Regions from separate parts of the Geobacillus sp. PLS 41 genome, predicted to be linked through region 1. Evidence: predicted binding sites of a transcription regulator. Region 1 holds the regulator's gene; each other region holds the start of a gene.
What was found. Region 1 encodes Rex, which represses fermentation and respiration genes when NADH is low (regulators of the CRP and FNR family bind a similar motif). Its sites were predicted from a motif close to TTGTGAAATATTTCACAA; they were not measured.

Region 1 (7,333 bases):
GATAACGCCATCATTGCCAACGCGTTCCATCGCTTCAGCGATCAATTGGCCGACTTCTTCGTCAGCAGCCGAGATCGCAGCAACTTGGGCGATCGACTCTTTTCCTTTAATCGGTTTGGAGATGGCTTTCAATTCTTCAACCGCAACAGCAACCGCTTTTTCGATACCGCGACGGATGCCCATCGGGTTGGCACCAGCTGCTACGTTTTTCAAGCCTTCGCGGATCATCGCTTGAGCCAATACCGTAGCGGTTGTTGTACCGTCCCCAGCGATGTCGTTCGTTTTGCTGGCGACTTCAGCGACCAATTTCGCGCCCATGTTTTCAAACGGATCTTCGAGCTCGATTTCTTTCGCGATCGTTACCCCGTCATTCGTGATGAGCGGCGAACCGAATTTTTTCTCCAATACGACGTTGCGGCCTTTCGGACCTAATGTGACTTTCACTGCGTCTGCAAGTTTGTCCACCCCGCGCAACATCGCACGGCGCGCTTCTTCACTGAACTTGATTTGTTTTGCCATACCCCGTTACCTCCTTATGAAATTGTTGGACTGCGTGCCACAAGTTAAGTATCCGATTAAGTACCCAGTATGTTTTCGGAATGTTTATGTGATGAACGCATATATTAGCGGATGACAGCCAAAATATCGCTTTCGCGCAAAATTAAGTATTCTTTGCCGTCGTATTTCACTTCTGTGCCCGCATATTTCGAGAAGATAATGCGGTCGCCAACTTCGACTTCCGGCGCGATGCGTTGGCCGTTATCGAGCACGCGGCCTGCACCGACAGCAACAACGCGGCCTTCTTGCGGTTTTTCTTTCGCCGTATCCGGCAGAACGATACCGCTAGCCGTTTTTTCTTCTGTTTCCACGACTTCAATGACAATACGATCGCCTAATGGCTTCAACACGGGGAACAACCTCCTTAACGATAGTTTTCGCCGTTCTTATTAGCACTCATCACTATTGAGTGCTAACACACTTATAATATTAATGAACTTCTTTCAGTTTTGCAAGTAGGAAATGCAAAAAAATAACTGTTTTTCTCTCCTAAAGAAGAAAGAGCAAAAGGAGCCGGTTGTTTTGCCTCTACTCCCCATCCGCGCGGAGCCCGTTTTCATTATTTCACATTCCTCGGACTGATAAACGGCTCCGGTTAATTTTTTTTACGGCGGTGAGGTGGGATGCGAGGATGCAGTTTTCTTACTATTTTCGCCATACATGTGCTACAATACGGATATAATTTGAAATAAAAGGGGTAGAGGGTTTGAAACGCAACCACTGGTACGTCATCATCACGTATATCGTCATGCAGCTGTCCGCCTTTGTCGGCGTGCCGCTTCTTCGCGCCCTCGGCGTCGGCCAAGGAACGGAAAGCCGCCTCGAAGCCGCCAAACTGGCTTCCGGGTATTGGGCGATCATTAGTTTCCTGCTCGCTTTTGTCATTATCCTATGGCTGCTCCGCGGTGACCGCAACGAACGAATGATGCGGCGGCTGCCGCTTGCTTCCTCGTGGATGTGGGCGGTCTTGGGCGTCTTTTTGGCGCTCGCGGCCCAAAGCATCGCCGCCAACATCGAATGGCGGCTGCTCGGCATCAAACCAGGGTCGGAAAATACAAGGCAAATCATCGATATCATCCGCCTGACGCCGCTGCTTATCGTCGTCACCTCCGTCATCGGCCCGATTTTGGAAGAGCTCATCTTCCGCAAAATCATTTTCGGCTCGCTTTATGAAAAATACAACTTTTGGCTTGCTGCGCTTGTCAGTTCGCTTTTGTTTGCCATTGTCCATATGGAGCCGGAACATTTGCTTCTGTACACATCCATGGGGATGGTATTCGCGTTTTTATACGCAAAAACCGGACGCATTTTCGTACCGATTTTCGCCCATGTCGCCATGAATACGTTCGTCGTCGTCATGCAGACGCTATTGGCCGACGAGATTGAGAAAATGATGCGCCAGTCCGAGCTGCCGCTCGCCGTTTGGAGGGTTTGGCTATGATGCGAAACCCTCGGCTGTTTTCGCTTCTGTATTTCGTCTTAGGCTCAATGTTTACGTATTTGGCCATCGAAAGTGCTCATGAAACGGTTTGGAACGTCTCCACCATCGCTTTAGCGGCGCTCGCTGCCTTTGATTTCGGCACCGCCCTTCGCCTTCTTTTCGCCTCAAAACGCTGACCCCCTTCCCGTGATTCGCGCGGGAAGGGACCAGAACATCAATCCCATGACGGCGATCATATCGTGAAAATGGAAACAAAAAAACAAGAGGCCGGCCTCAAAACCCTGTTTTGCGGCTTTTGAGACAGCCCCTTCGTTTGGCCCGGCCTTGCTCGCTTTCCTCTCAATGTTTTTCGTCCCGCCTCACTCATTGCCTTCCTGCTCGACTGCTCGCTGCGCTTTCCGATAGCCGATGCGCGCCACCCAAATGCTTCCTTCATACAAAATGGTGAGCGGAATCATGACGATCACTTGCGACAACACATCCGGCGGCGTAATGACCGCCGCTAAAATAAGCAGCGCTAAATACGCATACTTGCGGATGCGAACAAGAAGCTGCGGCGTAATAAGCCCTAAGCGGGTAAAAAACAGCACAACAATCGGAAGCTGAAATACGATGCCAAACGGCAGCACGAGCTGAAGCAAAAACTGAAAATATTCATTAATGCCGATCATTTGTTGAACCCCTAGTTGGTCAGCCAGCTGGCTCATAAATCGAACGACAAACGGAAACAAGACGAAATAAGCGAAGCTGACGCCTGCTAAAAAAAGAACGATCGACGCCGGGATATAGCTTAACGTCACTTTCCGCTCTTTTTCATACAGACCGGGGCTGACAAACGCCCAAATTTGATACAACAGCACCGGAGCCGACAGCACAGCTGCGATGACAAAGGCAAACTGAAAATACACTTTAATCGGATCGGTGAGGCGGAAGGCGTTCATGGTCAAATGCTTCGCCTCGGCCGTTCGCTGCAAATACAAAATGACATCATCGACAAAAAAGAAACTAACGACAAGCGCCGCAGCAAAAAAGATGAGCACGATGATGAGCCGTTTTCGCAGTTCACCCAGATGCTCATACACCGACATTTCTTTGTCATTCATTGTTTCTCCATCCTGCCTTGTCATCGGTCGGTTTTCGTTTCTTCGTCATCAGCGAGCCCTTTTGTGGCGTCTTTAAACTCGCGAAGCGACTGGCCGAACGACCGCCCTAATTCTGGCAGCTTTTTCGTGCCAAACAGCAACAAAATCACAGCAACGAGCAACAAATATTTCATGTGTTGTTCTCTCCTTTTACGATGGCGATGGATAGTTTTTCAAAAAATAGACGAGCGACTGCAGCTCAATGGCTAAATCGATATGATGGACGCGAATATGGTTCGGCACGTTCAACCGCGCCGGAGTAAAGTTTAAAATGCCTTTAATTCCTTGGGCGACAAGGCGGTCGGTCAGCGCTTGAGCCGCGGCGGCCGGCACGGTTAAAATGGCGACCGGGATGTTTTCGTGAAGCCGCTCCTCCAACTCATCGAGATGATAGACCGGCACCCCGCCGACTGTCGTTCCTACTTTCCGCTCATCGACATCAAACGCCATCACGATTTTCGTATTGTTGTTTTTCGAAAAATTATAGTTTAAAAAGGCGGTGCCTAAATTGCCGACGCCAAACAAGGCGACTTCGGTCACCTCATCCTCTTCAAGCGTCCGGCGGAAAAACGACAACAAATAATTGACATTATACCCGTATCCCTTTTTACCAAGCGCGCCAAAATAGGAGAAATCGCGGCGGATCGTCGCCGGATCGACTTTCACCGCCTCGCTCAACTCGGCAGAGGAGACGCGTTGCTTGCCGGAAGCGTGCAAGTTTTTCAAAAACCGATAGTAAAGCGGCAGCCGTTTGGCGGTTGCCTGCGGAATTTTCGGTTGTTCGTTGCTCATGATCTCATCCCCTAGCTAATCGGTTTTCCGTCGGTAATGGCCAGACTTCCCGCCCGTTTTTTCGACCAAATACGTCGGACCGATGACCATTCCTTTATCAAGCGCCTTGCACATATCGTACACTGTCAACGCACAGACCGAAGCGGCCGTCAGCGCTTCCATTTCCACTCCTGTGCTCCCTTTCGTTTTCACCGTTGCCGTGATGACGAGCTTATGCGCTTCTCCATCGTTTTCCCAAGCAAAAGCAATGTCCACACCCTTTAACATAAGCGGGTGACACATTGGAATAAGGTCAGCTGTCTTCTTCGCCGCCATCACCCCCGCCACTTGAGCGACGGCGAGCACATCCCCTTTCTCGATCGCATTGCTCGTCATTTTTTCGTAAATTTCCCGGCTGACAGTCACGCTCGTTTGCGCCACAGCCACTCGCACAGTATCTTCTTTGTGCGTAATATCAACCATTTTCGCGCGCCCTTGTTCATTGAAATGAGTGAACGATGACAATACAATCTCCTCCATTTATACACTATACACGATTTTTCATCATTCGTCTTTGACCGTTTTCGCGACTTGCGTTAAACTATTCGCGAGGTGACGGACATGATCATTTTGCAAGTGCACGGGCTCACGAAATATTTCGGCGCTGACCTTATTTTATCGAATATAAAACTAGAAATACAGTCCCGCGACCGAATCGCCCTTGTCGGCCGCAACGGAGCGGGAAAATCGACATTGTTGAAAATCATCGCCGGTGAACTCTCTTTCGACAGCGGCAAAATCATCAAACCAAACCATATCAAAATCGGCTATTTGGCGCAAAACAGCGGGCTCGACTCGCCGCGTTCCATTTGGGACGAAATGCTTGAGGTATTCACCCCGCTTCTAGGACTCGAAAAACAGCTCGCCGAACTCAGCATGCAACTCGGCGACCCGGACGTACTCGCCGATCCCGCTCGCTATGAAAAAACGCTGAAAATGTATGACGAGCTGCAAGAACAATACAAAGAACAAGGCGGCTACCAATACGAAGCCGACATCCGCTCCGTTTTGCACGGGCTGCAGTTTTCCTCATATGATTATAAAACTACGCCGGTCTCGTCGTTAAGCGGCGGACAGCGGACGCGGCTTGCCCTTGGGAAATTGCTGTTGTCCAAGCCGGATTTATTGATTTTGGACGAGCCGACGAACCATTTGGATCTTGAGACGCTTGCCTGGCTGGAGCAGTACTTGCAAGCCTATCCCGGTGCCGTCCTGGTTGTTTCCCACGACCGCTACTTTTTAGACAAAATCGTCACCGACGTATACGAACTGTCGAATGCCACGCTCAAACACTATGCCGGCAACTACAGCCGCTATTTGGAGTTGCGGGCCGAGCAATACGAACAAGAGTTAAGACGGTACGAGAAACAGCAAGAAGAAATCGCCCGACTCCAAGACTTCATCCAGCGCAACATCGCACGTGCCTCGACGGCCAAACGGGCGCAAAGCCGGCGAAAGCAACTGGAAAAAATAGAACGGCTCGAACGGCCTGTCGGCGATGAAAAATCAGCCTCCTTTTCGTTCTCGATCGATCGACCGAGCGGCTATGAAGTGCTCACCGCTGAAGACATAGCCGTTGGCTATGACGACGGTGCACCCATCATCCGCCAAATCAGCTTCCGCATCACGCGCGGCGAAAGCGTCGCCCTAGTCGGGCCGAACGGCATCGGCAAGTCGACATTGCTGAAGGCGATCGCCCGAAAACTCCCTATCCAAACAGGAGAGCTCCGCTACGGCGCAAACGTCCAAATCGGCTATTACGATCAAGACCAAGCTGATTTGTCATCGAACAAACGGGTGCTTGACGAGCTGTGGGACGCCTACCCCGAAAAGACGGAAAAAGAAATTCGCACCGTGCTCGGCAACTTCCTGTTTTCCGGCGATGACGTTTTAAAACCGGTCTCCGCTTTAAGCGGCGGGGAGAAAGCACGCCTTTCGCTCGCCAAGCTGATGCTGCAAAAAGCAAATGTCCTTCTTTTGGACGAACCGACAAACCATCTCGACCTTGACAGCAAAGAAGTGCTCGAGCAAGCGCTCATCGACTACCCGGGAACGATTTTGTTCGTTTCCCACGACCGCTATTTCATCAACCGAATCGCAACAAAGGTGTTTGAACTTTCCAGCGGAGGCCTAACGGAATACTTAGGCGACTATGATTACTACATCGCCAAAAAAGAAGAAATGCGCGAATTGGCGCTCCTGAACGTCCGCCCGACAGAAACGGCAAGTGATTCTGCCAAAACGACATACGAGCAAGAAAAAGAGGAAAAAAAACGACGGCGCCAGCGCCAACGCCGCTTGGATGAAATCGAAGCCGAGATTGCAGCGCTTGAAGCACAAATCGCTGAGATCGAGCAAAAACTTTGTGATCCATCCGTTTACGGCGACTATGAGACGATGCAACGATTGACGCAAGAAAACGACGAGCGGAAGCAGCGAGTCGAAACGTTATTGGCCGAATGGGAACAGCTTTATACTTCACTATAACCGACAACCCGCCTCTAGTTTCGGCGGGTTGTTCTTTAGTTAGTCACATTATCCACAAAAGAATCCACAATTTCCACCATGGAATATAAGTTATTCACCAACTTTTCCACATTATCCACAAAAAACATCTTCCTTTTGCACAAAAATCGCTGTGTATTGTTTTTCTTATGTTGATCATGTTTTACCGCTTTTTCCACATTGTCCACAGATTTGTGGATAAAAATATACACAAACTTTTTTCACATGAAAACAAAAAGGACGATCCGTTTGCCTGCCGCAAACGGATCGCCCTTCGGTGTCTTTCGCGTTTCAGCCAACTGCCTAGACAAGCGGCAAGCTTGGATTGGCGTTGAGCGCCAAATCAGCCCGCTTTCCTTGTTGATATAACACTGTTCCCGCAACGGCAATCATCGCAGCATTATCGGTGCATAGCGATAACGGCGGGATGACAAGCTCCACATCGGGGAGCTCTTTCATTTTATCCTGCAGTGCAGCCCGCAGCCCGCGGTTGGCCGCCACCCCCCCGGCGAGCAGCACTTGCCGTACGCGGTATTCTTTGGCGGCCTGCACCGTTTTCGTCACCAGCACATCGACGACGCTGGCCTGAAAGCTCGCGGCCATCTGTCTCGGATCGATCTCCTCGCCGCGCTGCTTCGCGTTGTGGAGCGCATTGAGAACCGCCGATTTTAAGCCGCTGAAGCTGAAATCATACGAACCTTCCTCAAGCCACGCTCGCGGCAAATCAATCACTGGCTCTCCCTCATGAGCCAGCCGGTCGATGTGCGGTCCTCCTGGGTACGGAAGGCCTAAAGCCCGCGCCACCTTGTCATACGCCTCACCGGCAGCGTCATCGCGCGTTTCACCGATCACCGCA
Region 2 (7,333 bases), 530 kb from region 1:
GCGACGGACCAGCCGCTTCCCATGACCGATCGGATGAGCCATATCGATACCAGATTGTCAAACAACATACCGACATGCCAATCGAGCGAATCATCCATAATCCCAAAACGAAACAAATTCCGATTGAACCATCGGTGCTTTTTCAACAGATGGACGGCACGATTTGGCTCAATGACGATACGAAGGAAATGCTGATGGAAATTGAAGGGTTGCCGCCGTTTGCGACTCGCGATTATCAATTGTGGATCATTTACACCAACAACGAGGTCAAAGGGGAGCTGTTGACGATCCGCCACGGAGCAGCGCGCATTTTCATCTCCGGCGAGGATGTCAAACAGTTCAAGCAAATTAAAGCAAGCCTCGAACCAAAAGGAGGAAGCGCAGAACCGACCGGGCCGGAGACATTTACTGTCGATTTGGAGCATGAATGATCTTCAACATTGAACGCTCTCCCACCTACGCTTGAGCTTTGAGGTGGGAGATTCTTGGGAACACCCGCCCCACAGCAGGCTGTCCACCAAGCCATCCCCGTGCGTCCCACGGGTCTTTACCCCTTCTGTTCTGCGGAAGCAAGAGGAAGAATGACGGCCAATCCCGATTCATTCCCCACTTACGCTCACGCGTGGAAGTGGGGGATCTTCTCGGTTCAGGATGATAAAAACGGGGAAGGGCGTCTGCTCCTTCCCCGTGTGTTTTGAACACACATCCAACATCCGCCGCATGCGCCCGGACAACCGTCTCACGAACGCCGCAGCGCCGTCATTTTAAGCAGCCGTTTTTCCCCGCCCTCTTACCGTTGGCTTTGCTCTTTTGTCCGCAGGGCCTTTGGAATGTAAACACAATACGGCTCGCTTTCCAAATAGTCTCCCGTCACCGCGTACGCCCGGGAGCGTGAGCCGCCGCACACATATCGGAACTCGCAGACGCCGCATTTTCCTTTGTATTTGTCCGGATTGCGCAAGTCTTGGAAAATCGGAGAATGACGGTAAATGTCCGCCAGCGGCGTTTCTCGGACGTTCCCTGCCTTCACCGGCAGCAGCCCGCTCGGGTAGACGTCGCCGATATGGGAGATAAAAACAAAGCCGTTGCCGTCATTCACCCCTTTGGGCGCGCGGCCGAGCCCGTCGACTTGCCCGGTTAAGCCTTTGTTCAACACATCTTCGTAGCGGATGCCGCCTTTTGCCGTTTTTCCTTCACGCATTTTCGCCTGCAGCACGACGCGGCGGTAATGCTGGCCGGCCGTCGTTTTGATGTCAAACGGAACGCGCTTGCTCGTTTCGTACAGCCAGCGGAACACCCGCTCATGCTCGACGGGGGAAATCATGTCCTCCTCCTTCCCCCTGCCTGTCGGCACAAGGAAAAAGACGCTCCACAGGACGCATTTCAGCTTCTCCACCAGCGCCGCCATCTCGTCAAGCACATGAACGTTGTATCGCGAAATGACGGTGTTGATTTGCACAGGGATATCGAGCTCATGCAAGTAGTGAATCGCACGGATCGTCAACTCAAACGAGCCGCTCACGCCGCGGAAATGGTCGTGAATCTCGGCGTTCGGCCCGTCAAGGCTGAACGCCCAGCGCGACAAGCCGACTTCTTTCGCTTTGCGGATCGCTTCTTTCGTCACGTTCGGCGTCGCGCTCGGCGTCATCGACACGCGCAACCCTTTATCGATCGCATATTTCGCTAAATCGTACACATCCGGACGCATGAGCGGATCGCCGCCCGTAAAGACGAGCATCGGCTGATCCATCTCGTAAATCTCATCGATCAGTTTTTTCCCTTCCTCAAACGTCAACTCGCGCGGATCGCGATGGTATTGCGCTTCAGCGCGGCAATGAAGGCACTTGAGTTGGCACGCCCGCGTCAACTCCCAAATGACAATAAACGGGTTTTCATTGAAATCACGCATCATGCTCCCTCCTTGGCCTCCATTGTACCGCAACATTCAGGTGCGTTATGTGATATCGATCACATCCGCAGCGAGGCCACAACAGATGGCGATCGTGCCATGAGCGAAGATGACAGCCGTTTAAACAGGCGGTATAACATTTAAGTAAAAACGAGTGGAGATGAGACGATGCCAGACGGGGTCTCGTACCACGCCAAAGACATTTCACGAAGTCGCGAAACGAACGGGGCTGACCGTCCTCGAAGTGGCGGACTTGGCGAAGGAAATCAACCTCCAGTCCAATAACGTAAAAGAGCCGAAGTCGTGCGGTTCTTTTTCGCCCTATTGCCGTTTCATAAAATTCAGGTCATCATCAAAAGGTGCACTTGACCTTTTATTGACAGTTATTGTACAGGCGAAATCATTTTTCACTTGCGTATCATGAACGTCTTTGTGCATCAAGTGCATTTTGTGGTGAAAAGCCGGGAAAAGAACCATTTCGCGGTCAAGGATGGCTCTTCTGAATTGAAAAAAGTGTATGCGGTGTCTGCTTCGGCCACCATCCCCCCTTCACCGGTACTCTTCCTCCGTATTGACATTGCGCCAGACGTCACTATCTGCGGCAAGTTGCTCGGCGTCCACCCAACGGACGCGGGCGCGGTCAAGGAGCGAGATCATCCGCCGTTCGCCGGCGTCAAGCAGCTCGGCGATCACGGAGCGAAGCCGACGGTGGTATAAGGCGACCAATGGTTCGGGACGGACGCCATGGAGCGGGACGATGGCGTCAAACATCGGATCGATATAGGAAGCAAGCCGCTCTGTCACTTCCCGCCGCATGTACGGCATGTCGCACGGCAAGACGAACACCCAATCCGCTCGGCTCTGTTCCATAACGGTGTAAAGGCCGGCCAGCGGCCCACAGCCGCGGCAGCGCTCGACATCGAGCAGCACCGGGATATCCGTTTGGCGGCGGAATTCATCGACAAGCGACGGGTGGCTGACGATATACAATTCATCCGCGATCGGATCGAGCGCCGCGACCGACCAAGTGAAAAACGGGGCGCCTTCGTGCAGCGCAAACGCCTTCGGCCGCCCGAACCGGCGCGACTGGCCGCCGGCGAGCACCGCTCCGGCAATCGTTTGTTTCATCATGCTTCCCCTTTCCGGACATCCATCGTTTGTTTTTACCGTACCATACCAACCGGCGAAAAAAAGATTTCCGCCTGCAGACGGAAATCCCAATGGAGCGGATGATTTATTTTTTGCCGATGGCCACCCGCCATACGTCCGGCCCTTCCTCTAAGTACTCCCATGTAAACTGATCCGGACGCTCCATCATGAATTGGTATTGCAGCGGACGCGGGTCATGGTCATTCGTCAGCTCCATCACTTCCCCCGGCTTCAAACTGTCAAACAGCCGAAAAATTGCCGGATGGCGGTCGCGCGGCGGATAGTCCGGGGCGTGGATTTTGGCAGCAAATTGGTTCATAACATTGGCCTCCTTTGTAGTATAATGAATTATATACTTTATCATAACCGCTTGAGCCTTGGGCGGTAGTGACGAGCGTCACAGCCCGAAGGTGAACATGTTCAATCCCCATGAAAGGAGAAATGGCGGTTGGAAGAGCTTGTTGGCTTTTGCGCGCAATGCGGCAAGCCGATCCATTGTCTGCATGGGTTCTTAAATGGCGTCGTCAGCCGAGAAACAGAGACGTTGTACTGCTTTCCGTGCCATGACAAGCAAAAGGAAATGGAACACACCACGCCGGACAAATGCCACAAGTGATTGAAAACGCTCACAAACGAAGGGAGCTGACCCAAAAATCCGCTAAAAAGCGGACTTTTGGAGCCAGCTCTTTCTTTATTAAGTAAGCCGTGTATTGATCATGAACGATTCCGAATCAAACCCTTTTATTTATAAGGAAATTCAATTTTCGTCAAAACAATGTCGCTGCCGGGATTAACATGACCGTACGGGCTAAAACGCACTCCTTTTCCTGGACGGATACAAAGCGACAATGACACAAAACGTTATTTTCAAATTTCTACGAATCATTTATAATATGAATGGGGAACGATTGTCCTCATTTGTTCTGCGCTACAATCCCATCCCTTTCCTCAACCACTTACTCTACACGCTCGTTTCCCCAGTCCTCAAAAGAAAGGAGCGATTCATCATCACTCGCTTTTCCAGGGCTGCTATATATCTTATTAGAAGGGAGGATTTTCCTTGGAAGAGATATTGAAACAAATTTTGGACAAGCTCCAAATGATCGAACATGAAGTAAGCGACGTCAAAACAAACATGGCAACGAAACAGGAGCTCGAAGAAGTGAAGCAAAACTTCACAACAGAGCTTGAGGATATTAAAGCCAACATGGCAACGAAACAAGAACTTGAAGAAGTGAAGCATAGTTTCACAAAAGAGTTCGAAGATATTAGAACCAACATGGCCACTAAACAAGAACTCGAAGAAGTGAAGCATAGTTTCACAAAAGAGATCGAAGACATTAAAGCCAACATGGCCACCAAGCAGGAGCTTGAAGACATCAAAGCCAACATGGCTACCAAACAAGAACTTGAAGACATCAAAGCCAACATGGCTACCAAACAAGAACTTGAAGACATCAAAGCCAACATGGCTACCAAACAAGAACTTGAAGACATCAAAGCCAACATGGCTACCAAGCAAGAACTTGAAGACATCAAAGCCAACATGGCTACCAAACAGGAGCTTGAGGACGTAAAGAACAACCTAATGAAAGAATTAGATCATGTCAAAGCCAATATGGTCACGAAGCAAGAGTTTGTTTTCGTCCAACAAGCAGTGCTTGAAACAAATGAAATCGTTAAGAAAATAGAACAAAACATGGAAAAGCACGAACGGATTTTAGATCTTCTTTCTAGGCGTTCGATTGAACAAGAAGCGGCAATTTCCAGCATTCGTCTTATTAAGGCACCATAAGCAAGGAGAGAGCATCCCTCCCTACCTTTCTTAGGTGTGGCCGCCTTTTATAGTAAGGAAGAAACGTCTCCATCGGAATGCGCTTGGCGATTTCGTAAACTACATGAGCCATATGATCCAATGGAATGATATCGCTTGGCAACGTGAGGTGATCCACGGTACACTCTTCAAAAATATGATGATGTGTCATAAAAGAATCGCTCCTTTTTCGGTGATAGTGGTTTATGGTGACTCTATTCTGCCAGAAAACGAACGATTCTCTTCTATATTTCGTGTAAAAACGGGCTAATCCCAAAACGCATTCGCGTTTTGGGTCAGCCCGTTTTTGTTATTCTTCCTCCGCCAAATTCGCCACCGGCAGCTCTTCCCCCTTCGCCGTGCGTTGGTTTGCGCAAATGGAACATCGCTTTGATGGCAAAGACAAGCAAGGCGGCGACGCCGATCAAAAAGATCGTATCCGGAACAAAGCGGACAAGCAGCAAGTTTTGGACGATATCTTGTTGTAAGAACGAAGGTGAACGCGACGCCCAATAGCCATTGACAAACGCTTCCTTAATTTGCAAAATCCCGACCGGAAGCAGCGTGATGGCGATCATGCCGACCAATCCAATGTTTAACATCCAGCATGAGAACTTCAGCCATTTGTCATTCCACGCCTCTGGTTTGACAATGTTGCGCAGCGAGTAAAGGAGCACGGCGATCGCAAACATGCCATACACGCCCATCATCGCTCCGTGGCCGTGAGCCGGCGTTAAGAATTGCCCGTGTTCAAAGTAGCTGACCGCCGGCAAGTTGATCAGAAAGCCGAGCACCCCTGCGCCGACCAAGTTCCAGATCGCTGTGGAGATCAAGAACCAGAATGTGGCCTTATACGGGAAGTTGACCCCGCCGTCGCGCATCATTTTATATTGTTCGTACGCTTCTAAAATAAGGAGCGTAAGCGGAATGACCTCGAGCGCCGAGAACACCGCGCCAAGAGCGATCCATACTTCCGGCGAACCGTTGTAATAATAGTGGTGGCCGATGCCGATCACACCGCTGCCCAATAAAATCGTAAATTGGAAGTAGAGCGCTCTGACCGTCGATTTTTTCGTCACCAATCTCATTTGTACGAGCAAGAACCCGATGACGACAACAGCAAACACCTCGAAAATGCCTTCCACCCATAAGTGGATGATCCACCAGCGCCAGAAGTCAGCCATCGTAAAGTTCGTATCCGGCTCGATAAAGAACGCGAAGATGTAAAAGAACGGAACGGCGATGGCCGAATAAAACAGCAAGTGGATGAGCCCGCCTTTGTCGCTTTCTTGCTTCAGCCCGCGTTTGACGCCGCGGAAGACGATGACCAGCCAAAGCAGCATGCCCACGACTAAAATGATTTGCCAAACGCGGCCTAGCTCAATGTATTCCCAACCTTGGTGGCCAAACAGGAACCATTCGTTTCCTAAATAGCCGTTGACGCCGAGCCATTGGCCGATCATGCTGCCGCCGACAAGGACGACAAGCGCCCAGAAGAGCAAATCAACAAGCAACCCTTGCTTTTTCGGTTCTTGCCCACCGACAAGCGGGGCGATGAAAATCCCCATGCCAAGCCATGCGGTCGCAATCCAGAAAATCGCCAGCTGCAAATGATACCCTTTGGCGATGTTAAACGGCAATAGGTCATGGATCCATTTGATGCCAAAGAAGCTGTCTGGTTCTGTATAGTAGTGGGCGAGCAGCGCCCCGAACATCGTTTGGACGAAAAAGAGCGCCGATACAACGACGAAATATTTGCCCGCTTTCACTTGCGACGGAGTCAGCGGCTGCCGCCGCAAATCGATGACTGGAAACTTCCCTTCTGCATACGCTTCTTGCATGCTTAACTGATAGCGGTGGAACACATACAAAATGATCCCGATGAACAAAATCAAAATCGTGACGCTCGCGCCGCTCCACCATACCGCGGAAAACGACATCGTATTGCCGGCGTCCTCATAGTACGGCCAGTTGTTCGTATAGGTGATGTGGTCGCCAAGTCTTGGCGTGCTTGACAGCCAAGCGGTCCAGAAGAAAAAGTCGGCAATTTGCTTGATTTGGTCGCCGTCCGCGACCCAAGCACGGCCTGATTTTGGCATGTCGCTTTCTTTGATCAATCCTTTTTTCAATCCCCAACCATCGCCATTGGTGAACACGTCGCGGTAATAGTCGCGCACTTTTTCCAACCCGTATACTTGCGCATCTGTCAGGACGAGAACATCCGTAACCGGGTTGTAGCGATTTTTTCGCATTTCCTTGATGACTTGTTCGCGGATGATCGTTTTCTCATCGGCGGTTAAATCGGCAAACGGTTTGTGATACCGCTCTTTTGCTTTGTAATCTTGCATGCCTTCCGTATAAATTTTCAACGCTTCCGCCGTATAGTCCGGCCCCATATACGACCCATGCCCAAGCACGGTTCCGTAATCCATCAGCCCGTATTTTTGGAAGACGGCCTGCCC
Region 3 (7,333 bases), 540 kb from region 1:
CCAAAATGCCCAGTTTCATGATCGGCAGCGACTTGCCATATAAATAGACGGCGCGGATGACGCTCGGTGCATAGGCCAAGACGGCGAACGGCTCGCCGATGGCGATGAGGCCGACGATCAACAGGGCGTGGTAGCCCCATGACAGCCATTTGTACCGCTCGTTTTTCTTTTCGCGAATCATCGTTTTTACGTAAAACGTGCTGCCGATGAAAAAGAGGAAGGAAAACAGGGCGAGTTCAAACGCTTCGATCGTCAACGCCCCGCGTCCGGCGTAAAAGGCGGCGAGGCCGCCGATGCAAAACGCCGCGATGGCGGCTACATCATTCCAAAAGGCGCGATCGTTCTTTTTCTTGCTGTAGTACGTGTTCACCAAGAAAAACGGCACCATGGCGAGCCCGAAGTAGAAAAGCGCCGGCTGTTGCCAAAGAGAGACGGCAAGCGCCGCGGCGGCGATGGCGCCATAGCGGGCGGCGGCGGGCACGTACGGCTCTTTCCGCTTCGTTTTCACCGCCATCAAGAGCGGATACGTCGCCAAATAGAGCGCAAGCCAGGCGACAAAGAGCGGCGCGTGAATCCACGAAAGCCCACCGGCGTACGCCCCGAGCCAAAACGGGATGATGAGCATCGCCCAGGCGCCGTGTTGTTTTGGCATCACCCATTTGCTTTTGTTCGCCATCCGTCTCATCCTCCGCTTACCGGTGGAATAAAGGCGACCGTGTCGCCGGCGTGAAGCGGCGCTTCGTCGCGGACATACTCCTCGTTGACCGCTGTCATGACGCGCCCGAGCGAGATGCCGTAGCGCTCTTCCACTTCGTCTTTCAGTTTTTTCACCGTTTCCGGAACATTCGGCCACATCACTTCCCGCTCGCCGATTTGCTCGCCCAAATGGGCGAAAAACAATAGACGGATCATTCCTCTTTCACCTCCGGTTTTCCGGACGGATACGCCGTTGTTTCCAACTGGTCGCCCACCCAGGCGCTTCCGTCCTCCCATTGCTCTTTTTTCCAAATCGGCACGATTTGCTTGATCCGCTCAATGGCATAGCGGTTCGCCTCATACGCTTCGGCGCGGTGCGGCGAGGAAACCGCGATGACGACGGCGATGTCGCCGATCTTAAGCCGCCCGATCCGGTGGGTGATCGCCGTTTTCGCCCCTGGCCATTTCTCCGCAATTTCCGCCCCGATTTGCGCGAGCATTTTCTCGGCCATCGACACGTACGCCTCATATTGCAAAAAGAGCGTCCTCTTGCCGTTCGTCCATTCGCGCACCGTGCCGGCAAAGACAGCGACCGCCCCCGCTTCCGGACGCATCACTTTTTTCATCACATCCTCGACCGAAATCGGCCGGTCGGTAATGGCAAACAACGGTTCTGTCATGTTCGTGTTCTCACCTCGTTCATGAGCCATGGAATATATTCGTCATCATCGGCCAGCGAAAACACCGGGTGCGCTAGCGGCCCTTCGAGCGGCTCCCAGGCGATGACGGCGCGGATGTTGGCGAGGTGCTGAAGCGACGCCCAATCTTCCCAAGTGCGGACGAGCACGACTTTCGGGTGCCGCTCTTGTTTGTAGCCTTCGACCAACACGAGATCGAGCCGAAGCGGCGCATAAAGCGCCAACACATCATCCAACCGCCACAACGGGCGGCGGAGATGAAGCTGCAAAAGCCCGTCTCCTTCCACCGCCGTTGCCACCGCCCCGGCCCGCTCATGGCGGACGGAATCGACGCCTTCCGGCCGCGCGGGCTCGCCGCCATGGCCGTGGTGCTTCACCGTCCCGACGCGCCATCCTTCCCGGACAGCGGCCGCCACCCATTTTTCCATAAGCGTCGTTTTGCCGCTATGTTTATAGCCGACGACTTGCCAGACGTTCATTCGCTTGACCCCTCATCGTCATCCAAAAGCCACACTTCCACCTCATCGCCAACCGCAAACCCTCTCGTTCCGCCCGGCAGCACCATCAAGGCGTTCGCAAAGGCAAGCGAGGTGACGATGTTCGACTTGTCCATGCCGACCGGCTTCACGACAAGCCGACCGTCAACCGCCTCGACCCGGCTGCGCACGAAGCGGGTGAACGGGTTCGGCTTCGGAAAATCGGCGCCAAGGGTGGCTTTCGCTTTTTTCAAATACGGCTTGGCCGAAAACAGCCGCGTGCGCACGACCGGGCGGACAAACAGTTCATAGCCGACGTAGCACGCCGACGGGTTTCCGGATAGACCGAACAGCAGCTTGCCATCAATCTCGGCGACGGTCGTCACGCTCCCCGGGCGCATGGCGATTTTGTTAAACAACACGTTCGCTCCGAGCCGCTTGTAAATGGCGGGCAAATAATCGAAATCCCCGACCGAGACGCCGCCGGTCGTAATGAGCATGTCCACTTGGTCGAGCGCCTGGCGCACGGCGTGAAAGCACGCGTCGAGGTCGTCGGCCAGCTGGCCGAAATAAATCGGCTCGGCGCCGCTTTTGAACACCTGCGCCTCGATCATGTAGGCGTTGCTGTTGCGGATTTTTCCCGGCACAAGCGGTTCAGAGACGTCGAGCAGTTCGCTTCCAGTCGCAAAAATGCCAATCCGCGGCTTTTTCGCCACCTTCACTTCGGCGTAGCCGAACGTCGCCAAGAGCGCCGCCACCCCGGGATTGATGCGCGTTCCTTTTTCGACAAGCGGCTGCCCTTTTTTCGCATCTTCCCCTTGAAACGAAATGTTGTCGCCAGGGCGGAACGGGCGTTTAATGGCCATATACGTTTTTCCATCCCGCTCGTACTGTTTGGCGAGCTCCAACATGACGACCGCATCGCATCCTTGGGGAATTTGCGCCCCGGTCATCAAGCGCACCGCTTGAAACGGGCCGACGGGCTGCTTCGCCACTTGCCCGGCGCCGATCGTTTCAATGACTTCAAACTCGACCGGATGGTCAAGTCCCGCTCCTTCCGAGTCGGCGGCGCGAATGGCAAATCCGTCATACGGCGAGCGGTCAAACGGCGGCACGTCATGGTCAGCACGCAAATCTTCGGCCAAATAGCGGCCATACGACTGGCGAAGCGGCACTGTTTCCTCTTCTCCCACTCCGGCATAACGCATCACCCGATCGATCGCTTCCGATACAGGAATCGGGGTTCGTCTTTCGACCATCTCTCTCTCTCCTTTCGATCATACGGCTGGCGGCAACCATATCGTTCTTTCAACGTTGTTGCCATTGTTGCAGCTGTTTTATGCCTTCTGCCAACTTTTCATCAACGACGCTCGCATCGGCAATATGCCGCAAAATCATCTCCCGCGTTTCGCCAAACAAAGCGGCGGACTGTTCGAGCTCTTTCCTCACTTTATCCGCATAGCGGTATTGTTCCTGAATATAGTTTAGCACGTCTTGGGCTCGATTTTCGACTTGATCGATCAGCTCCATCATCGCCGACCATTTGCGAGCTGTATGGATGCTCATTTGGACAACCGTTTCGATCAAAGATGAAATGGCTTCCGTTTGCTCTAGCGACCGCTCGATTTCCTGCTGCACGGCATCGGTTAGCTGGTGAATCGTTTCCGTGCTGTCCGCCGTATGCTCAGCCAATTTCCTCACTTCAGCGGCGACGACGGAAAACCCTTTGCCATGCTCCCCGGCGCGAGCGGCTTCGATCGAGGCGTTTAACGCGATCAAATTCGTCTGGCCAGCGATTTCTTTGATCACTTTCACAATTTGTTCAATTTCTTGCGAGCGGCCGCGCAACCGATGCATCGCGGCCGATGTCGTTTCCATCTCACTGCCGAGCCGCCCCATCGCCTGCTCCATTTCTTCCGACATGCGGATACCTTCTTTTGCGGCTGCGACCATCTGACCCGCCGTCTCCACCAACGCGTTCCCTTGTTCGCATAAACGGTCGGAAATCGCATATGATGACTTGCTGAGCGTACTGACATTATCAACCTTTTCTTTCGTTCGGTCAACCAGCTGGCCTAATACATGGTGTTGCCCGTTGACCACCTCATGCTGGTGAACGATTTCCTGCAACTCCCCGAGCAATCCTGCCACCGTCTCATGAATGGCTTCCTTTTGTCTCGTGAGCTCTTCTTTCATCTCAGCGAGTTGCCGCTCCAGTTCTGTTTTTTCCTCCTCCCACTGCCTTCCCTTCACCAACGCCCACATATCCGTCTCCCCTTTTCCTTCTCTTGATTGGCTTCTGTTGTCAACACGTTGTATGTTATCTGCTGAACATGTCCGTTCTCATCCACGAAAGCAGACACCGCCTCTGCAAAGAGTCAGCAGAAGTCTGCTTTTTTTCATTGTACGATAAAGAAGAAACGTGCTGTTGTGACGTTTATCACATGGATCGATGTCCACTTTTTTTTACGTATGTGAGATCCGTCACAACACCTTCGCGGAAAACACGGTATGCTGAAGCTGTAACGATTGGATCAATGGAGGGATGGATGAATGGAACAGCGGTTTACTGAACAATCATTGATTGGCGATATTGTTACTCAATTTCCGAAAGCAGCTGATTTGTTTAAAGCGCGGCGCATCGATTTTTGCTGCGGCGGACAGCGCCCGTTAAAAGAGGCCATCGAAGAGCGTGGACTGGATGGCGAAGCGCTCCTTCGCGAGCTGAACACCCTTTACGCGGAGGCGCAAAACAAGCCGACGGGAAACTGGAACGAAGCGCCGCTCGACGAACTCGTCGATCATATTGTAAGAACGCATCACCGCTATTTGAACGAGGAACTGCCGCAGCTCAGCCCATATGTCACGAAAGTGTTGCGCGTGCACGGCATGCACCATCCACATCTGTCCCAAGTGCATAAACGGTTCCATGAGTTAAAAACGGAGCTTGAGCAACACTTGATTAAAGAGGAAACGGGCGCATTCCCGCTCATTTTGCAATTTGCCGACAACCCATCGCCGGAAAACCGGGAAGCGGTCGAGCGAGCCGTCCGCGAACTGGTCAATGAACATGACGCAGCCGGCGATTTGATGAAAGAAATTCGCGACATCACCAACGACTTCACCCCGCCGGAAGATGCGTGCGGCACGTATCGGCTCGTCTACAGCCGGCTCGCGGCGCTTGAAGACGACTTATTTACGCACATCCATTTGGAAAACAATATCCTCTTCCCGCGCGTGTTGGCGGCGGTGAAGGTTTAAAGGAAGAAAGACGCCGATTCGCACTTCCGAAAACATAAACCAAAAACGGGATCGCTTCTTCTATGAAAAGAGCGCTCCCGTTTTTCTTCATCCCCCAATATACGACATTTCAATTTTCGGGCGCTGTTTCGCTGTCTCTGCCGTCCGTTCTTCTGAATAGCGGTCTGTCCGCTCGCTCCAGATGGCGGCGATCAGCGCCTTCAGCTCTTCTTTCCCCGCGCCGGCGCGCAGTTTGTCTTTCAACGACACGCCCTCAGAAGCAAACAAACACGTGTACAGCTTGCCATCGGCGGAAATGCGCGCCCTCGTGCAGCTCCGGCAAAACGTTTCCGTCACCGAGGCGATAAAGCCGACTTCTACGTTCGTGCCCGCGTACCGGTAGCGGCTCGCCACTTCGCCGAAGTACGCTTTTTCAACCGGTTCAAGAGGGTGCATGGCGTTGATTTGTTCATACATCTCTTTTTTCGTCACGACATGGGAGTAATCCCAGCCGTTCGTGGTGCCGACATCCATAAATTCAATCAAGCGGAGCGGAATGCCTTGTTCTTTGAAATAGGCCGCCATCGGCACGATTTGCGAGTCGTTCCACCCTTTTTTGACGACCATGTTCACCTTGACGCCGAGCCCCGCCGCCCGGGCGGCTTCGATGCCTTTCAACACCGGGGTGACGCCGACGCCGATGCCGTTCATTTTTCGGAAAATGTCATCATCCAACGCATCCAAGCTGACGTTGACGCGCTTCAACCCGGCTTCTTTCAGCCGCTGCGCCCATTTCACTAAATGGACGCCATTGGTCGTCAAGCCGATATCGCGCAGGCCGGGAATCGCAGACAGCCGCGCAACAAGCGCGTCCAAATCGCGCCTTAAGAGCGGCTCGCCCCCTGTCAGGCGGATTTTTTCGACGCCCAGCTCGACAAAGCATTCCGATAGAAGCGCCATTTCCTCGACCGTCAACAGCTCGCCTTCCGCCAAAAAGCGAAAATTCGGCCCGAACACTTCGGCCGGCATGCAATAGACGCAGCGAAAATTGCATTGGTCGATCACTGATAACCGCAAGTCGCGAAGCGGGCGGGCGAGGCGGTCGGTGATCTTCACCCGGTCGCGCTCTTCCATGTCGCTCCCTCCTTTCCCTTTCATGGGCCGCGTGATGTTCCAACGGCCTGCTCCTTATCGCTGCCAACGGCCTAGTTTCGCCGCACAGGACAACAAACTAAATGACAATCCAATGGTGACCGCCACCCATGCCCACGCCAACTCCATCCGCCCCGATTCCATGGCCATATAGACAGCGGTGGGGATCGTTTGCGTTTTTCCCGGAATATTCCCGGCAAACATGAGCGTTGCGCCAAACTCCCCCAGGCTGCGGGCAAACGACAGCACCGCCCCGGACAACAAGGCGTTTCTGGCCAGCGGCAGCGAAATATGCCAAAACACTTGGCGCTCATTCGCCCCATCGATGCGCGCCGCTCCTTCAACGGTTGGATCAACGGCTTCCAGACCCGCTTTGGCCGCCTGGTACATGAGCGGAAACGACACAACAACCGCCGCCATCACCGCCGCGCCGGGTGTAAACAGCACCGTTGTGTGAAACCACGTTTCCATCAACTGTCCGATCGGGCTATGCCGCCCAAACAGCACAACAAGCAAAAAACCGACAACCGACGGCGGCAGCACGAGCGGCAACATAAACACCGTCTCCACGATCGTCTTCCCACGAAACCGGCGGCGCGCCATCCACCTCGCCGCCGCTGTTCCAAGGATTGCGACGATCACTCCGGCAAGAAGCGATACGTTTATCGATAACCATACCGGTGACCAAAACTCTTCCATCGACGAACCTCTCTCTGTTCCGTCTCCCTTTTACCATACGAAAACAAACAGTAGAATGCTATGATGCTACTCACATTGTAACATAGAAAAAGGAAAAACCAATTTAGAAAAAATTGTGACGCCTCGCACAAAAAAACAGTAACCGGTGATTTTTTTCACTCTCTCCCGCTGTGATGATTTTTACAATAGAAATAGCTGAATGAATGGAGGTGCTATCGATGGAAGCTGCAGTGAATGGATATTTTCCCCATTTACGTTCTTTGTTGCAATCGTCGAAAAAAGTGATTCCGTTGCGCAAGCACTCCTTTTTGTTCCAAGAAGGGATGCCGGCCAATGAATTGTATTTGATCCTCTCTGGCAAAGTGCAAGTAA
Region 4 (7,333 bases), 1.6 Mb from region 1:
CAGGCTGTCGCGGTCATCGTTTAACAAGCCGTTCGTCGTGCCAAGCAAATGTTTTAAGAAGTATTCGTGCCCTTTGCCGGAGCTTGAGATTAAGTTGGCGCGCCAGACGATCAAGTTGCGCGGAAAATTCGCCTCGTTGTCCGGATCTTCGATCGCAAACTGCAATTCTTTCTTTTTCAGCTGTTTCGCGACGTAGGCGCCGATCTCTTCCGGCGTGCGGGCTCCATGGCTTACTGCTTCGTTATACAGCTCGATGCCGTTTTTGTTAAACGTCGGGTACGACGGCAGCCAGCCAAGCCGCGCGGCCAAGACGTTGTAATCGCCAGGGTGTGAATAGCGCGCTTTTTTGGCCAGCGGTGAGATGAGCTCATCGACCGGCCGCTCTTCATAGCGCCATTGGTCGGTCGCAAAGTAAAAGAATGACGTGCCGTTTTGCAATTTCGCTGGTCCGACCCAGTCGCGGGCGGTGGCGATTGTCTGCCATCCTTCCACCGGCCGCAGCTTTTCCTGCCCGACGTAATGGGCCCAACCGCCGCCATTCACCCCTTGGGCGCCGACGAACAAGACAAGGTTCAAGACGGCGCGGTAAATCGTATCGGAGTTGAACCAATGGTTGATCCCGGCGCCGACGATGATCATCGACCGGCCGTTTGTGTCGATCGCGTTGTCGGCAAACTCACGGGCGATTTTCACGACGAGTTCGCGGTCGACGCCGGTGATCGCTTCTTGCCATGCTGGCGTGAATGGCACCTCGTCATCGTACGAGCGGGCGACTGTGCCGCCGATGCCGCGGTCAATGCCGTAGTTGGCCAAAATCAAATCATAGACGGTCGTGACGTAAACGTCTCCTGTTACGGTTTGCACTTTTTTCACTGGAACCGCGCGTTCGATCGTTTTTCCGCCCTCAGCGGTGAAATATGGAAGCTGGATCGAGATGACTTCATCTTCGCTCCCTAAAAACGACAGGCGTGGCTCAAGCGGCTGTTCTGTTTCCTCATCAACAAGACGCAAGTTCCATTTTCCTTTGTCTTCCCAGCGAGCGCCGATCGTTCCATTCGGCACGACAAACGAGTCGGTGTTTTCATCATAGATGACCGGCTTCCATTCGGCATTGTTCGTTTGTTTGCCAAGGTCTTTCGCCAACAAGAAGCGGCCGGCCGTCCATGCGCCGCCGTTTTGTTTTAAGGTGACGACAAACGGAAAATCGGTGTACGTTTTGGCATATCGTTCAAAATATGGAACGGTCCGTTTGACGTAATATTCGTTTAAAATAACATGCCCCATCGCCATCGCCAAGGCGCCGTCCGTCCCTTGCTTCACCGACAGCCAGTCGTCGGCGAATTTTGTCGACTCGGCGTAATCTGGGCTGACGGAGACGACTTTCGTGCCGCGGTAGCGCACTTCGGCTAAAAAGTGAGCGTCCGGAGTCCGGGTGAGCGGGACGTTCGAGCCCCAGGTGATGATGTAGCCGGCGTTGTACCAGTCGCTTGACTCCGGCACGTCCGTTTGGTCGCCCCAAATTTGCGGCGACGCCGGCGGCAAGTCGGCGTACCAATCATAGAAGCTTAACATCGGCCCGCCCATCAGCTGCATGAAGCGCGATCCGGCGGCATGGCTGACCATCGACATGGCTGGAATCGGGGAGAAGCCGACGTTGCGGTCCGGGCCGTATTTGACGACCGTATACAATAAGGAAGCGGCGACAAGCGTCAATGCTTCATCCCAGCTGACGCGCACGAATCTGCCCTTCCCGCGCGCCTGTTTGTAGCGCTTCGCTTTTTCGCGGTCTTCAACGATGCTTTTCCACGCCTCAAGCGGGTTGTTTGGATGATGGGAGAGCGCCTCGCGCCACATGTCAAGCAAGATGCCGCGGACATACGGGTATTTGACGCGCAGCGGGCTGTACATATACCATGAGAAGCTCGCGCCGCGCGGGCAGCCGCGCGGTTCAAAGTCCGGCATATCCGGCCCGGTCGACGGATAGTTGAGCTGCTGTCCTTCCCAGGTGACGATGCCGTTTTTGACGTAAATGTTCCAGCTGCACGACCCCGTGCAGTTGACGCCATGGGTCGAGCGGACGACTTTGTCGTGCTGCCAGCGGCGACGGTACGCATCTTCCCAGGCGCGGTCGCCGTAGGTTGTTTCGCTATGGCCGTCGGCTTGGCGCTCGATCGGCCGAATATATTTGAAACGGTTGGCAAGCGGAGATCGTTTTCGTTTCATTTGCTTCACTCCTTATTAGCGTTGTGTACTTTTAACTATAGCCATGATGTCAATAACGCGATGTTAACTTTGTCACACTTGGCATCATTGTCACAAATCCGTCAAAGAAACGAACAAATATTCTTTTCTGTGGTATAATGGGGAAAACGATAAAAGTTTGAGGGGATTTCGTTGCGATACTCCAGCCATGTCATTGCCACATTATGCCTCGGCGCGGCGGCGGCCGCGCATACAAAGCTGCCGTTTACCGCCGCCTATACGGCGGGGCTTGTCATCGGCAGCCTTCTTCCTGACATTGACGAGCCGTCGTCATACGTCGGCCGCCGTTCGTTCGGCGTCGCGGGGAAAGTAAAAGAAGCGTTCGGCCATCGCGGCATGACGCATTCGCTCATCGTCTGGGGGGTGCTTGCCGCCCTCGTCTGGCGCGACTCGGCGTCGCCGTTTACCGCTGGGCTCGTGCTCGGCTACTTGTTTCATATTGTGGAAGACTTTTTTTCTGTTCAAGGGGTGCCGCTGTTTTGGCCGTTTTCGTCCAAGCGGTGGAAAGTGCCGCTCTATCGGACGGGAAAAGGGATGGAGAAAGCATTGGTTGGCATCGCTTGGATCGCATTCGTCTATTTTGGCGTCAACGGCTTGTTTCACGAATGGTGGCGGTCATGGTTGTCGATGTGGTAACGGCGTCCGATCAAAAAAGGAAAAAAGAGGTGCGGCGGCGAATATAGTGAGAGGAACGGATTTGACTAGATAAGGGGGAGAGGAAGATGAGCGAACAATATCCGGTGCTCTCGGGCGCCGAGCCGTTTTACGCCGAAAACGGGCCGGTCGGGGTGCTGCTCGTGCACGGATTCACCGGCACGCCCCACAGCATGCGCCCGCTCGCTGAAGCGTATGCGAAAGCCGGCTATACCGTTTGCCTGCCGCGCTTAAAAGGGCACGGAACGCATTACGAAGACATGGAACGGACGACATTCCACGATTGGGTCGCCTCGGTCGAAGAAGGATATGGATGGCTGAAACAACGATGCCAAACCATTTTTGTCACCGGGCTGTCGATGGGCGGGACGCTCACGCTTTATTTGGCGGAACATCACCCAGACATCTGCGGCATCGTGCCGATTAACGCCGCTGTCGACATCCCGGCCATCGCCGCCGGGATGACGGGCGGGGGCGAGCTGCCGAGGTATCTGGATTCGATCGGTTCGGACTTGAAAAATCCGGATGTGAAAGAGCTGGCATACGAGAAAACGCCGACCGCTTCGCTTCTTCAGCTGGCTAGGCTGATGGCACAGACAAAAGCGAAACTCGATCGCATCGTCTGTCCGGCGTTGATTTTTGTCTCCGACGAAGATCACGTCGTGCCGCCGGGAAACGCCGACATCATCTTTCAAGGCATTTCATCGACGGAGAAAGAGATCGTCCGCCTCCGAAACAGCTACCATGTGGCGACGCTCGATTACGATCAACCGATGATTATTGAACGGTCTCTCGAATTTTTCGCCAAGCACGCCGGATAAAACGAATCGGTATATGGCTGATCCTGTTCAAAGGAGAGGCCATTTTTTGTTTGTCGGTATTTTTGTGAAAAAATATGTGGCTGTTTTGCCGGGCTTGTTCTACACTTATAAATAGCTGGAAAAAGAATAAGGGAGTTTTCTTTGTATGAATCATATCAAACCGATCGCATTGCTCGTTGAAGAAAAACGAATCGTGGATGCCCTTGCCCAGGTGCGGCCGCATTTAGAAAACATGGGATTGTTTCAATGGCGGCCGCTCATGGCGTCATGGGACAGCATCGAGCCGTTTCGGGCGCTCATCCGGCTGTTTGATTATGCGCTCATGTACCGGCATAGCGGGCTTGTCGCGCGGTACGCCCACCGGAAGTTCAACACGTTGCAGACGCTCGCTTGGGTGTGTGATGAGTGGCTCGAGAACCGCCGGCCGCTCGATGTGGAAGAGGCGCTCACCCCGCGTCTTACAGAAGCGCTCGAAGGCCGGGTGGAGGAGCCGAGGGAATCGATCGCCCGGGCGGCGTTTGCGTTGGTGCGCGCTTTATTGGATATGCAGCGGATCGATGAGGCGCACGAATGGATGGATGTGGTTGCCCGCTATGAGACGGTGCCGATGCATGACAAGTGGGGCTATTTTTATATCGAGACCGGCGACCGGAAGCGCGCCGAACAGGTGATTCGCGCCGGTCTCGATGACCCGGAGCGCGGCGACATGTGCTATTTGCTGCTTTCGGATTTGTACGCTCTTGACGGCCGCCACCACGAGGCGCTTGCCGTTTTGGAGGAAGGAGGGCGGCGCTTTCCGCAAGTGCTGGCGTTTTACGCTGAGCGCGTGCGCCGCTTGCGCGATGTGCGCGCCTACCGTGAGGCGCTCGCGGCGATGGATGAACTTGACCGCCTGAATCCGCTTCATATGCATCGCCGTTATTTCGCCCATTTGCGCGCCGAACTGTATTACCAGCTTGACGAATGGGAGAAGCTTGAATCGCTTGTGAAAGCGGAGCCGCAGCTTGAAAAAACGCCGTACGCCCGAGCGCTTGGGCGGCAAAGGAAACGGTCGGTGGTGCTGCCGCTTGTGCCGGTCGTGCAAAAGCATAACTATTGCGTGCCGGCAAGTTTGGAAATGATGCTTCGATTGCTTGGCTCCCCCCGTACGCAGGATGAAGTGGCCCAACATATTTTTGATGTGCGCGGATCGAAATTGTCGACGACGGTTCATTATTTGGAAGAGCTTGGCTTTGTTTGCCGCTTTTTCGTCGGCTCGCCGCTTCGTTGGAAGCGGCTGATTGATGAGGGCGTTCCGGTGCTGTTAAGCGTCGATTATGAACAGTCATCGCACGTGCAGGTGTTGTTTGGCTATGACGAGCGGCTTGGGGCGTTGTACGTGCAAGACCCGAATCTATTTGATCCGTTTGTTGTTTCCGAGGACGAGCTTGCCAAATGGTATGCAGGGACGCATTATTTGTCGATTGTGGCGCTTCCCCGGGAAAAAGCGGCGCTCGCCGCCGAGCTCCCCGAAGAGGAAGACCGCTATTTCCGCGAATTGCATGCGTTGGCCGAAAAGATGGATGAGGACGAGCAGGCGCATTTCGACGCGTTTGTCGCCTTTTTGCGCAAGCATGAGCACATCCCGTACACATGGCTGTATGTCATGAAGCATTTTAGCAGCGATGAGGCGAAGCCGCTTGTGTTTGATTACACCAGGCGCGTCTTGAGCGAGTATCCCGAACATAACGACTTGCTGCTGATGGCGGCGAAAGCGTATGTCTACACGCAAGAAATGGAGAAGGCTGAAGACGTGCTCAAACGGGTGAAAGGAAAGGCACAAAGCCCGCTCTACCATTATTTGCGCGGCCGAATCGCCTTTTTTGCCAGCCGCTACGAAGAGGCGGCTCGCTATTTTCGCACCTCGCTCCAGTTGGACCCAGATCAGCCGGAAGTGTGGAGCTATTTCGGACTCGCCTCGGCGTACGCCGGTCATATCGAAAAAGGGCTCATCTCTTCGCGCGTAGCGGTCAGCTTATATCCGGGCGATTTGTTTATCGAAACGAACCATGGTGTGCTGTTGTTCCACGCGAAGCGGTTTGCCGAAGCGCGCGCCTGGTTTGATCGTCTTGTGCGCCGCGAACGGCGGGATGCCCAGCTTTGGTATGAGCGGGCCCGCTGCGATCGGGAGCTCGGCCGCCGGCGCAAGGCGGAACGCGGCTTTTGCGTCGCCAAAGCGCTCGACCCGCAGGAACCGTACCCGTATTTGATGTTGGCTGACTTGTATGATGACGACGGTGATCGGGAAAAAGCGAAAGCGGTGTTGGAAGAGGGATTGGCCGCCGCCTGGCGGTTGGCGCCGCTTTACGTCCGCCTTGGCGATCTCTATATGGAGGAAGGAGAGGCGGAACAAGCGGTTTCGTGCTACGAAGAGGCGATCCGCCATGACAGCGATGACGTGTTTGCCCATCTAGGCTTGGCGGCCGCCCTCGCGGAGCGCGGGGATGTGGAAGCGGCGCGCCGGTATGTAATCAAGCAGCGCACCCGTTTTGCCAACAACAGCGAATATTGGCTCAATGCAGGCAAATGGCTCATCGCCCACGGTTTCGCCGATGAGGAGGAAGGACGCGAGACGGCGCTGTCGTGGTTGGAGGAAGGGCTGCGCCTCGCCGAGTTTGATGCCGAAGAAGCGTACGAGTTTTACATCGACCAGCTGACAACGCCAACTCTTCGAGAGCGCGGCCGGGCGTTTTTGAAACAGCTTGTCTCGGCTCGCCCGAAACTCGCTTCGGCCCATTCCGCTCTCGGCGTCCTTTATGAGCGGCAAGGCCGGCCGTCCAAGGCCATGGCGTTTTACCGAGAAGCCGCCGCCATGGGCCATTGGCTTTCACTCTTCCGGCTGGCGGAGCTGTGCGCCTCGCTCGGACGCTACCAAGAGGCGAAACAACATTATGAGGCGTGTCTCAAAGCCGATCCGTCGTTTGTCCTCTGCCATTTTCGCTTAGCTGCGCTCTATGAGGCAGAAGGAAACGAAGAGCGGCAGCACGCGCATTTGCTTCAGGCGGTTCGCCTTGCTCCGCTGCGAGTGGATAGCGAACAGCTTGCAGCGATCATAGAGCCTCCGGCGCTGCTTGAGGCGTTGGCCGATGCCCGTCCGCGTGGAGGAGATGTGTGGTACTATGACAGCCTCGGGTATGTATATGGAGCGCTCGGACGCCGCGATCAAGAAAAGGCGGCGGTCGAGAGGGCGCTTGCTCTTGACCCGGATCACAGTGAAGTGCTTCGTCATTACGCGAATGTGCTTAGCCGGGAAGGACGCACGAAAGAGGCAATCAAGCTGCTCGAGCGGTTGATGGTGCGCCATCCCGACGATGAATCGTTGTATTCGGCATATGTCGCCTTATTCCCGAAAACGATGCGCGGCTTAGGGAAGCTGCGCCACCGGCTGGAGCGGCTGAAGATCGGCCGTGAGGCGAAAAGCGTTGTTTATCGGAATGCGGCCGCCGCTCTCCTTCCGTATTTGGAAGAGGAACAGAACGAAAGCGACGAGCCGGTGCGGTGGTGGACAAAAGCGAAAGAATGGATGGGCAGGTTTTCCTTGTTTTCGATCGTCATTG

Region 2: the regulator Rex is predicted to act here: its motif matches at 1,957-1,974, upstream of ACVX3G_RS16480 (TIGR04053 family radical SAM/SPASM domain-containing protein).
Region 3: the regulator Rex is predicted to act here: its motif matches at 4,299-4,316, upstream of ric (iron-sulfur cluster repair di-iron protein).
Region 4: the regulator Rex is predicted to act here: its motif matches at 2,284-2,301, upstream of ACVX3G_RS11215 (nitrate reductase subunit alpha).

Annotation. Positions count from the first base shown of each region.
Region 1 is NZ_CM151395.1:308,604-315,936, forward strand. Features, by position in the region: gene groL (chaperonin GroEL) at 1-519, opposite strand, end outside; gene groES (co-chaperone GroES) at 624-908, opposite strand; gene ACVX3G_RS01345 (lysostaphin resistance A-like protein) at 1,265-1,999, shown strand; gene ACVX3G_RS01350 (YdiK family protein) at 1,996-2,175, shown strand; gene tatC (twin-arginine translocase subunit TatC) at 2,359-3,102, opposite strand; gene tatA (twin-arginine translocase TatA/TatE family subunit) at 3,123-3,275, opposite strand; gene ACVX3G_RS01365 (redox-sensing transcriptional repressor Rex) at 3,292-3,933, opposite strand; gene moaC (cyclic pyranopterin monophosphate synthase MoaC) at 3,949-4,437, opposite strand; gene ACVX3G_RS01375 (ABC-F family ATP-binding cassette domain-containing protein) at 4,534-6,459, shown strand; gene tsaD (tRNA (adenosine(37)-N6)-threonylcarbamoyltransferase complex transferase subunit TsaD) at 6,781-7,333, opposite strand, start outside.
Region 2 is NZ_CM151395.1:3,297,553-3,304,885, forward strand. Features, by position in the region: gene ACVX3G_RS16475 (anti-sigma factor) at 1-431, shown strand, start outside; gene ACVX3G_RS16480 (TIGR04053 family radical SAM/SPASM domain-containing protein) at 791-1,909, opposite strand; gene ACVX3G_RS16485 (molybdenum cofactor guanylyltransferase) at 2,459-3,040, opposite strand; gene ACVX3G_RS16490 (DUF2249 domain-containing protein) at 3,144-3,377, opposite strand; gene ACVX3G_RS16495 (hypothetical protein) at 3,507-3,674, shown strand; gene ACVX3G_RS16500 (hypothetical protein) at 4,119-4,853, shown strand; partial or broken gene ACVX3G_RS16505 (nitric-oxide reductase large subunit) at 5,182-7,333, opposite strand, start outside.
Region 3 is NZ_CM151395.1:3,283,126-3,290,458, forward strand. Features, by position in the region: gene ACVX3G_RS16395 (YwiC-like family protein) at 1-676, opposite strand, end outside; gene moaD (molybdopterin converting factor subunit 1) at 682-912, opposite strand; gene ACVX3G_RS16405 (molybdenum cofactor biosynthesis protein MoaE) at 909-1,376, opposite strand; gene mobB (molybdopterin-guanine dinucleotide biosynthesis protein B) at 1,373-1,873, opposite strand; gene ACVX3G_RS16415 (molybdopterin molybdotransferase MoeA) at 1,870-3,129, opposite strand; gene ACVX3G_RS16420 (methyl-accepting chemotaxis protein) at 3,179-4,135, opposite strand; gene ric (iron-sulfur cluster repair di-iron protein) at 4,424-5,131, shown strand; gene moaA (GTP 3',8-cyclase MoaA) at 5,219-6,244, opposite strand; gene modB (molybdate ABC transporter permease subunit) at 6,299-6,961, opposite strand; gene ACVX3G_RS16440 (Crp/Fnr family transcriptional regulator) at 7,180-7,333, shown strand, end outside.
Region 4 is NZ_CM151395.1:2,249,673-2,257,005, forward strand. Features, by position in the region: gene ACVX3G_RS11215 (nitrate reductase subunit alpha) at 1-2,223, opposite strand, end outside; gene ACVX3G_RS11220 (metal-dependent hydrolase) at 2,395-2,898, shown strand; gene ACVX3G_RS11225 (alpha/beta hydrolase) at 2,985-3,737, shown strand; gene ACVX3G_RS11230 (bacteriocin-processing peptidase family protein) at 3,883-7,333, shown strand, end outside.